2 regions of the Clavibacter capsici genome follow, and region 2 is predicted to be linked to the other one. Evidence: predicted binding sites of a transcription regulator. Region 2 holds the regulator's gene; the other holds the start of a gene.
The links. Region 2 encodes HspR, which represses chaperone genes until heat shock. Its sites were predicted from a motif close to AAGTTGAGTCNNNNNGACTCAACTT; they were not measured.
Positions count from the first base shown of each region.

Region 1: the regulator HspR is predicted to act here: its motif matches at 2,184-2,208, upstream of AES38_RS10190 (Hsp20/alpha crystallin family protein).

Region 1 covers NZ_CP012573.1:2,162,952-2,167,447, reverse strand. Annotated here, with positions in the region: gene AES38_RS10195 (GNAT family N-acetyltransferase) at 1-1,603, shown strand, start outside; gene AES38_RS10190 (Hsp20/alpha crystallin family protein) at 1,702-2,160, opposite strand; gene AES38_RS10185 (hypothetical protein) at 2,282-2,632, opposite strand; gene AES38_RS10180 (SDR family oxidoreductase) at 2,762-3,454, shown strand; gene AES38_RS10175 (epoxide hydrolase family protein) at 3,480-4,496, opposite strand, start outside.
Region 2 covers NZ_CP012573.1:74,124-78,619, reverse strand. Annotated here, with positions in the region: gene AES38_RS00370 (hypothetical protein) at 1-594, shown strand, start outside; gene AES38_RS00365 (helix-turn-helix domain-containing protein) at 594-830, shown strand; gene AES38_RS00360 (DUF1905 domain-containing protein) at 854-1,294, opposite strand; gene AES38_RS00355 (class I SAM-dependent methyltransferase) at 1,347-2,549, opposite strand; gene AES38_RS00350 (heat shock protein transcriptional repressor HspR) at 2,546-3,001, opposite strand; gene AES38_RS00345 (DnaJ C-terminal domain-containing protein) at 3,021-4,031, opposite strand; gene AES38_RS00340 (nucleotide exchange factor GrpE) at 4,152-4,496, opposite strand, start outside.

The DNA of each region.
Region 1 (4,496 bases), 970 kb from region 2:
CCTCGAGCTCGACCACTGGGACGTCGACGAGGCGAGCATCCGCCGCACGGTCGACGGGGAGCCCGCGGAGCTCGACGCGACCGACCTCGTGCTCGACCTCCGCGACCGCCTCGGGATCACCGACGAGGTCCTGCCCGTCTACCTCGACGAGATCCAGAGCACGCTGTCGGCCGCCGCGTTCTCGCGCCTGCGCGACGTGCCGGACGCGCGCGGGCTCCTCACCGCGTCCTACGCCGAGGTCGAGTCGACGATGGACGAGGGCCATCCCTGCTTCGTCGCGACCAACGGCCGCATCGGCTTCGACCTCGACGACCACGACCGGTACGCGCCCGAGGCGGGGGAGGACGTGCGGATCCTCTGGCTCGCCGTGCACGAGCGCCTCGCGCACTTCGCCGCCATCGACGGCCTCGACCGGGAGGCCTTCCTCGACGCGGAGCTCGGGGGATCCGCCCGGGCCCGCTTCCGCGCGCGCATGGCGGAGCTCGGCATCGACCCGGCGGAGCGGATCCTCGTGCCGGTGCACCCGTGGCAGTGGGAGAACGTCGTCACGGTGACCTTCGCGGGCCTCGTAGCCCGTCGCGACATCGTGCTGCTCGGCACGGGCGACGACGAGTACGGGGCCCAGCAGTCGATCCGCACGTGGGCCAACCGCACGACCCCGGAGCGCTGCTACGTGAAGACGTCGCTGTCGATCCTCAACATGGGATTCACGCGCGGCCTCTCGCCGGCGTACATGGCGGTGACCCCGGCGATCAACGACTGGGTGCACGCGCTGGTGGCGGGCGACGGGGAGTTCGCGCGCCTCGGCTTCGGGATCCTGCGGGAGGTCGCCTCCGTCGGCGTGCGCGACGCCCGGGTCGACGCGGCCCTGCCGCCCGGCCACCCCCACGGCAAGATGCTGTCCGCGCTCTGGCGGGAGTCGCCCGTACCCGGCCTCGCCGAGGGCGAGCGGCTGATGAGCATGACGAGCCTGCTGCACGTCGACGCGCACGGGAAGACGGTGCTGGGGGAGCTCATCGACGCGTCGGGGATCGGCGCGGCCGCGTGGATCCGCCGCTGGCTGGACGCGTACCTCGTGCCGCTCACGCACGCGCTCATCGCGCACGACCTCGCGTTCATGCCGCACGGCGAGAACGTGATCCTCGTGCTCCGCGACCACGTCGTCGTGCGCGTGCTGATGAAGGACATCGCCGAGGAGGTCGCCCTCTTCGACCTGGAGCGCGAGCTGCCGGAGGACGTGCGGCGGATCCGCCTCGACATCCCCGAGGGCGAGCGCACCCTCACGGTCTTCACCGACGTGATGGACGGCTTCCTGCGCTTCGCGGCGGCGCTCGTCGCCGACCGCGACGACCTCGGCCCCGACGGCCTCTGGCGCGTGGCGGCCGAGGCGCTCGCCGACCACGAGCGCGCGCACCCGGAGCTCGCGGAGCGCTTCTCCCGGTTCGACCTGTTCACGCCGTCGTTCGACCGCTCGTGCCTCAACCGGCTGCAGCTGCGCGACAACCTGCGCATGGTCGACCTGCAGGCGCCCGTGATGCAGGTCCACGGCTCGCTGCGGAACCCGCTCGCGATCCACGCGGGGCTGCGGCCGCACATCGTCTGAGCCCGCGCATCGGCTGAGCCCGGACGCACGAGGAGCCGCCGCCCGCTCTCGCGGACGACGGCTCCTCGTCGTGGTGGCGCCACCGGGCGCCGGTCGGATCAGCTCGCGACGGGCGCGGCCTGCTCGACCTTCAGCGTGCGGCCCTCCTGGCCCTGCGGCTCGTCGGAGGTCACCTGGATCTTGCGGGGCTTCGCCCGCTCGCTCACCGGGATGGTGACGCTGAGCACGCCGTTGGCGTAGTGCGCCGAGATGCGCTCGGTGTCGATGCCCTGGCCGAGCGTCAGCTGGCGGAGGAAGGTGCCGGCGACGCGCTCCCGTGCGAGCCAGCGGACGTCCTGGTCGCCCGCCAGCGTGCGCTCCGCGCGGATGGTCAGCAGCTGGCCGTCCACGTCGATGTCGACGGATCCCGGGTCGATGCCGGGCAGGTCGGCGGCCAGCACGTAGGTGTCGCCCTCGCGGTGCAGGTCGATCGGCATGGGCCGGTTGGGCTGGCGGGTCTCGGCCAGGGCGCCCATGGCGCGGTCCAGCTCGCGGAACGGATCGAAGGTCATGTTCATGCTCGACTCCTCTGATGATCTGTGGGTTGAGCCCCCTCGGCTCAACTACGTCGAGATTAGCACTCGACGCAGGGGAGTGCCAAGACGATCGCCGACGGCGAATGCAGCGCTGACCACCTCTTCAGGCGCGTCGGCGGAGGTCGCGCTCCATGCGGCCGATGAGCGTCCAGACCGCGCGCGAGAGGTCCGGGTGCTCGAGCGCGATGCCGCGCAGCAGCCGGTACTCGAAGCGCGCGACCACGCCGGGAGCGGTCGACGGATGGCGGACGCGCGCCAGCTCCTCGGCCATGCCGTCGGCCTCGAGCGCGTCCTGCCGGAGGGTCGCGACGACGTGCTCGTCGACCGTCGGCAGCTGCGGGATGACCTCCCACGGGTCGTCGCCGTTCCGGCAGCGGTGCTCTATCACGGCGTCCAGCTCGTCGCGGGCCTCCTGGCGCAGCACCTCGAGGCTGGCGGGGAAGCGGGCATGCACGGGCGGATCCTCTCGGGCGGCGGGCCGCTCGGCGGCGGACCCCCTCACGCTACGTCATGCTCCCGGCTGCTCCCGACGGGGCGGCCGGACGCCGTCGATAGCCTGGAGGACCGCGACCCAGGAGGATCCATGACCGACCACGCCCGCCCCGTCGCCCTCGTCACCGGGGCCACCCGCGGCATCGGCCGCGCCGTCGCCGAGGACCTCGCGCGCACGCACCGCGTCATCGTCCACGGCCGCGACCGCGCCGCCGTCGACGCGCTCGCCGCCTCCCTGCCGGACGCCGTCGGCTGGGCCGCCGACCTCGCCGGGGGCGGCCTCGCCGACCTCGTGCCCGAGCTCGACCGCCTCGACGTGCTCGTCCACTCCGCCGGCGTGATCGGCGGCGACGCCGTGTCCGAGACGCCCGTCGACGAGTGGCGCCGCGTCTTCGAGGTCAACGTCTTCGCCGTCGCCGAGGTGACCCGCGTGCTCCTCCCCGCGCTCCGGGCGGCGAAGGGCCAGGTCGTGCTCGTCAACTCCGGATCCGGCTTCACGGCCAACCCCACGGGCGGCGTCTACGCGGGATCCAAGTTCGCCCTCCGCGCCCTCGGCGACGCCCTTCGCGAGGAGGAGCGGCCGCACGGCGTGCGCGTCTCGAGCGTGCACCCGGGCCGCGTCGCCACCGACATGCAGCGCGAGCTCCGCGCCAAGGAGGGCGGCGAGTACGACGAGGCGCGCTACCTCGAGCCCGCCTCCGTCGCGCGCGCCGTGCGCCTCGTCGTCGACCAGACCCGCGACGGCACGCTCGAGTCGGTGTCGCTGCGCCCGTTCGGCGGCTGATCAGCGGTCGCCGCCCCCGCCGGGATCAGCGCCCGCGGAACGTCGCCCGGATGTCGTCCACCAGCGGCCCCGGCTGCTCGAGCAGCGCGAAGTGCCCGCCGCGCTCGACCTCGTGGAAGAGCACGAGGTCGGCGTAGCGGCGCTCGGCCCAGCGGCGCGAGCGGCGCACGTACTCGCCCGGCATGACGCTGAGCCCGGTCGGCACCGTGATCGGCTCCTCGACGGTGCCGGGCGTCGCCCAGCCGCCGCGTGCCGACTCCCAGTAGAAGCGGGCCGCGGAGGCCGCCGTGCCGGGCAGCCAGTGCAGCATCACGTCGTCGATCATCTCGTCGAGCGGGAAGAGGGCCTCCGCGTCGCCGTGCTCGTCGTGGGATCCGCCGACGTCCTGGAACATCGCGTAGATCCACGCGGCGAGGCCGACGGGGGAGTCCTGGAGCGCGTAGCCCACCGTCTGCGGCCGGGTCGACATCATCTGCGAGTAGCCGGAGAACTCCTGCCAGTAGCGGCCGGTCTCCGCCATCATCCGCCGCTCCTCGTCGGTGGCGTCGCGCATCTCGTCGTCCGTCGGCATGAAGGGCGCCATGTTCAGGTGGATCGCGCGGAGCCCGATGCCCTCCGCGGCCTCGAGCGCCGCGAGCTCGGACGTGACGGTCGCGCCGAGGTCGCCGCCCTGCGCGTACCAGGCGTCGTAGCCGAGCCGTTGCATGAGCTCCGACCAGGCGCGGGCGGTGCGGGCCGCGTCCCAGCCGGTGGCCGCGGGCTTCCCCGAGAAGCCGAAGCCCGGGAGGCTCGGGATCACCAGGTGGAAGGCGTCCTCGGCGGATCCGCCGTGCGCGACGGGATCCGTGAGCGGGCCGATCGCGTGCCGGAACTCGAGGACGGAGCCCGGCCAGCCGTGCGTGAGGATCAGCGGGCGCGCGCCCGGCTCGGGGGAGCGGACGTGCAGGAAGTGGATGTCGAGGCCGTCGACCTCGGTCGTGTGCTGGCCCCACGCGTTCAGGAGCGCCTCCGTGCGGCGCCAGTCGTAGCCGTCCGCCCAGCG
Region 2 (4,496 bases):
ACCCGCGGGATCCTCCGGGCCGCCCTCGTCCTCGCCGCGGTCGTCGCACTCCTGGTCACCGCGGCTGCCGTGCTCAGCGCCGTCGAGACCATCCGCACGGGCGTCGTGCGGACGTCCCTCGAGATGCGCGGATCCCTGCCGGCCGAGGCCGACGCCGGGCCGGCCGAGCTGCGCTCCGGCGCCTACCGGACGGCCGAGGTGGCGGTGGGCGAGCTGCCGGGCGGCATCGTCGTCATGCACGTGATCCGCATCGCGCTCGACGCCGCGGTCGGCGTCGCGCTCGCGGGCACCGTCGCGATCATCGCCCGTCGGCTGCTCCGGCCGGATCCGCTCGCCCGACGCCTCAGCCTCGTGGTCACGCTCGCGGGCGGCACGGTGATGATCGCGGCGCTGCTCTCCCTCGGCGTCCGCACGGGCGTGGCGTGGATGGTCGGCGAGGCGCTCAACGACCCGGCCGCGGGGCTCGACGGATTCTGGCCCGCGGTCGCGGAGGTCGACCTGTCCACCATCGCGCTCGGCTTCGCCCTGATGATCGTGGGCCTCGTCGTCGAGCACGGCGAGCGCCTGCAGCGCGACACCCGCGGGCTGGTCTGATGGCCGGCGACGACGACGGCCCCACCGGGGTGCACTGCCGGCTCGACGAGCTGCTGGCCGCCCGGGGCATGACGCTCACCCGGCTGAGCGCGATCGTGGGGGTGAGCCAGGTGAACCTGTCGGTGCTGAAGAACGACCGGGCCCGGGCGATCCGCTACTCGACGCTCGTGGCGGTCTGCCGCGCGCTCGAGTGCGAGGTCGGCGACCTGCTGGTGCTGGATCCGCCGACGTCGTGACGCGCGGCCCGGCCGTCGTCGGGTCAGCCGCGCAGCGCCGCGAGCGCCTTCTCGACGCGGCGCTGGCGGGTCTCGTCCGTCTTGGCCTCGCCGATCGGATCCACGAGGGCGCGCTGCCGGCTCGACGAGAGCGCGCGGAACGCCTCCGCGAGCGCGGGCTCCGCGGCGAACGCGGCCGCGACCTCGTCCGGGATCACGGCCTCACGGGGCTGCTCGTCGAGCACGATGGTCACCTCCACCTCGTCGTCGGCGGCGACGCCCGACGCGGCGCGATGCGCGGCGCTGAGCGGGATCAGGGCCTGCCCGCCCATCGCGCCGACGCTCGTGCGGTACGTGTGGCCCGCGACGGTGACGACGACGGCGGGGCGCTTCCCCGCCCCCAGCTCCGCGAGGGCCTCCGGGGGCACCGGGAGGCCGGTCGCGTTGACGCGGGCCTGCAGGACGCGGGTGCGGAAGGTGGGCATGGCGGCTCCTCGGTGAGCGGGCGCGGCTCGGGCGGCCGCGGTGGTCCCGAGGCTAGGCCCGGGGGTCCGGCGTCGTCGAGACGGCGACCGTGAACTTCGCGTTCCGACCCGCCTCCCGCGTGGGGCCCACGATGCGGGTCAGCTGCGGCCGGTAGCCGAGCGGGCTGTTGTAGACGGTCCAGAGCTGGCCGCCCGGGCGGAGCATGCGCGCGGCCGCGGCGAACAGGCGCGGCGCGAGGCCCGCGTGCACGGTGGCCCCGGTGTGGAACGGCGGGTTGAGGAGCACGAGGTCGGCGGATCCGTCGGGCACCGTGGATCCCGCGTCGTCGCGCACCACGGTCACCCGCTCCGCGACCCCGTTCGCGGCGACGGTCGCGCGCGCCGAGTCGACGGCCGCCCACGACTGGTCGGTCGCGACGACGCGCAGGTCCGGCCGGGCGAGCGCGACGGCGGACGCGATGACGCCGGTGCCGCAGCCCAGGTCGACCGCGACACGGGTGTCGGCGGGCAGGTCCGGCAGGAAGGAGAGGAGGAAGCGCGTGCCGATGTCGACCTTGGAGCCCGCGAAGGCGGCGCCGTGCGCGCGCACCTCGAGGCCGAGGTCGGGGTGGGACTCGCGGCGCGGGTACCCGTCCACGGCGGCGTCCCTGGCGGGTCCGCGGGCCACGAGGATCCGCGACTTCTGCCGCGCGAGCGTCGCGTGGACGTCGGCGAAGCGCCGCCGGAGGACGTCCGTCATGGCGGGCGTCATGTGCTTGATCCGGCCGCCGGCGAGCACGGTCACCTCGTCGGCGGCGGCCCGCGCGACCACGCCGGCCCACTCGTCGAGGGCGTCGAGGCTGCGCGGCAGGCGCGCCAGCACCACTCGGGCGCCGTCGGCGAGGGCGTCGTCGAGCCCGAGGTGGGCGATCTCCGCCGTCTCGCCGACGAGCTCGGCGTTGAGGTCGAGCGCCGTCTCGGACGCGAGCGCGTCCTGGTGCACGCGGAGGCGGAGCGGATCCACGGCCCCGGCACGACGGAGCGCGGCGGCCGCGCCCAGGGCGAGCGCGCCGTAGGCGTCGCCGATCACGACGAGCTCCTCGGGCCGCACGGGGCGGCCGGCGGCGGCCTCCGCGGCGAGCAGCGCGACGAGCTCGTCGAGGAGCAGGCGGTCGGCCGCGTCGACCGCGAAGAGGTTCTCGGCCTCGACGTCGGGCCGGCGTCGGAGCGCGCCCAGGTCGAGGAGGTCGTCGGCGGTGTCGGGGGCGTCGCTCACCGCGCGCCGCGCCCGCCGCGGTCGGCCTCGCCGTCCGGCATGGTGAGCGCCGCGCGGTACAGCACGACCTCGGTCGGCCGGGACGGCCGCACGCCCGCGCGCAGCGACACCACGTCGCCGTCACCGCGGGCCGCGAACACGCGGCGGCCGGGTCGGGAGAGCAGCTCGTCGGCGAGGGCCGACTCGAGCTGCCGCACGCGCCCGCGGAGCTCGGACACCTGGTTCTCGAGCTCGAGGATCCGCGCGATGCCCTCGAGGCTCACGCCCTCCGCGCCCAGCCGGGCGACCTCCCGCAGCTGCACGATGTCGCGCATCGAGTAGCGGCGGGAGCGCCCGGCCGTGCGGGTGGGCGACACGAGCCCGAGGCGGTCGTACTGCCGGAGCGTCTGCGGGTGCATGCCCGACAGCTCGGCCGCCACGGAGATGACGAAGACGGGGGCGTCCTCGTCCATCGTGTCGCGGGGGTCCACGTCAGCTCCTGGCCCGCTCGATGAGCTCGCGACGCGGGTCCTCGGCGGGTCCCGAGCTCGCGAACGCGTCGAGCGCCACGCGCTGCGCGTCGGTGAGGCGGGACGGCACCGCGACCTCGATGCGCGCGAGCAGGTCGCCCGTGCCCTTCGCGGTCGTGACGCCGCGGCCCTTGACGCGGAGCACCTTGCCGCTCGACGTGCCGGGCGAGACCTTCAGCCGCACCGGGTCGCCGCCGAGCGTGGGCACCTCGATGGTCGCGCCGAGCGCAGCCTCGGGGAACGTGACGGGCACGTTGACCCGGAGGTTCAGCCCGTCGCGCTCGAACACGGGGTGCGGGCGCACGTGCACGGTGAGGATGATGTCCCCGGACGCGCCGCCGTCACCGGACGGCTCGCCCTTGCCGGAGAGGCGGATCTTCTGCCCGTCCGAGACCCCGGCCGGCACGCGCACCGTGAGGGGGCGGCCGTCGGAGTCCTGCAGGCGCACGACGTCGCCCTGCACCGCGGTGAGGAAGTCGATCGTGGTGGACGCCGTGACGTCGCGCCCCTTGGTGGGAGCGCCGTAGCCCCGGTAACCGCCGGTCGACTGGCCGAAGCCGCCGTTGCCGAACATGCCGCCGAGGATGTCCTCGAACCCGCCCTGGCTGTACTGCGGCTGGCCGGATCCGAACCCGGCGCGACGCCCGCGGCCGCCGGCCTGCTGGCCGAACATGCCGCCGAACACGTCCTCGAACCCGCCGCCCTGCGCGCCGGCGCCGGGGGCGCTGAAGCGGGCCCCGGATCCCATCGCGCGCATCTGGTCGTACTCGCGGCGCTGCTCCTTGTCGGACAGCACGGCGTTGGCCTCGCTGATCTCCTTGAAGCGCGCCTCCGCCGACGGATCCGGGTTGCTGTCCGGGTGGTACTGCCGGGCGAGCTTGCGGTAGGCCTTCTTCAGGTCGGCCTCCGAGACGTCCTTGGACACTCCGAGGACCTTGTAGAAGTCCTTGTCGAACCAGTCCTGGCTGGCCATCAGACGCCTCCCTTCTTCTTCGTCTCGTGGTGGGGGCCGCACGACCCGGTCCGGGCGCCCGCGCGTGCGGACGCCCGGACCGGGGTGGGTGCAGCCGGATCGATGCTGCGGTTGATGGCGCTACTCCGGCTTGTCGACGACGACCTTCGCGGCCCGCAGCAGCGTCTCGCCGATGTAGTAGCCACTCTCGACGACGTCCGCCACGGTGTCCACCTGGACCTCGGGGTTCGGCTTCTGGAAGATCGCCTCGTGCACCTGCGGGTCGAAGGCGTCGCCGACGGCGCCGACCTTGACCAGCCCGATGCGCTCCACGTTCGTGCGCAGCTTGGCGACGATCGCGGTGAGCGGTCCACCCTCCGCGAGGTCGCCGTGCTTCTCGGCGCGGTCGAGGTCGTCGAGCACCGGGAGTATGCCCTTGACCACGTCGCCGACCGCGCGCTGGCGCTCGATCTCGCGGTTGGCCTC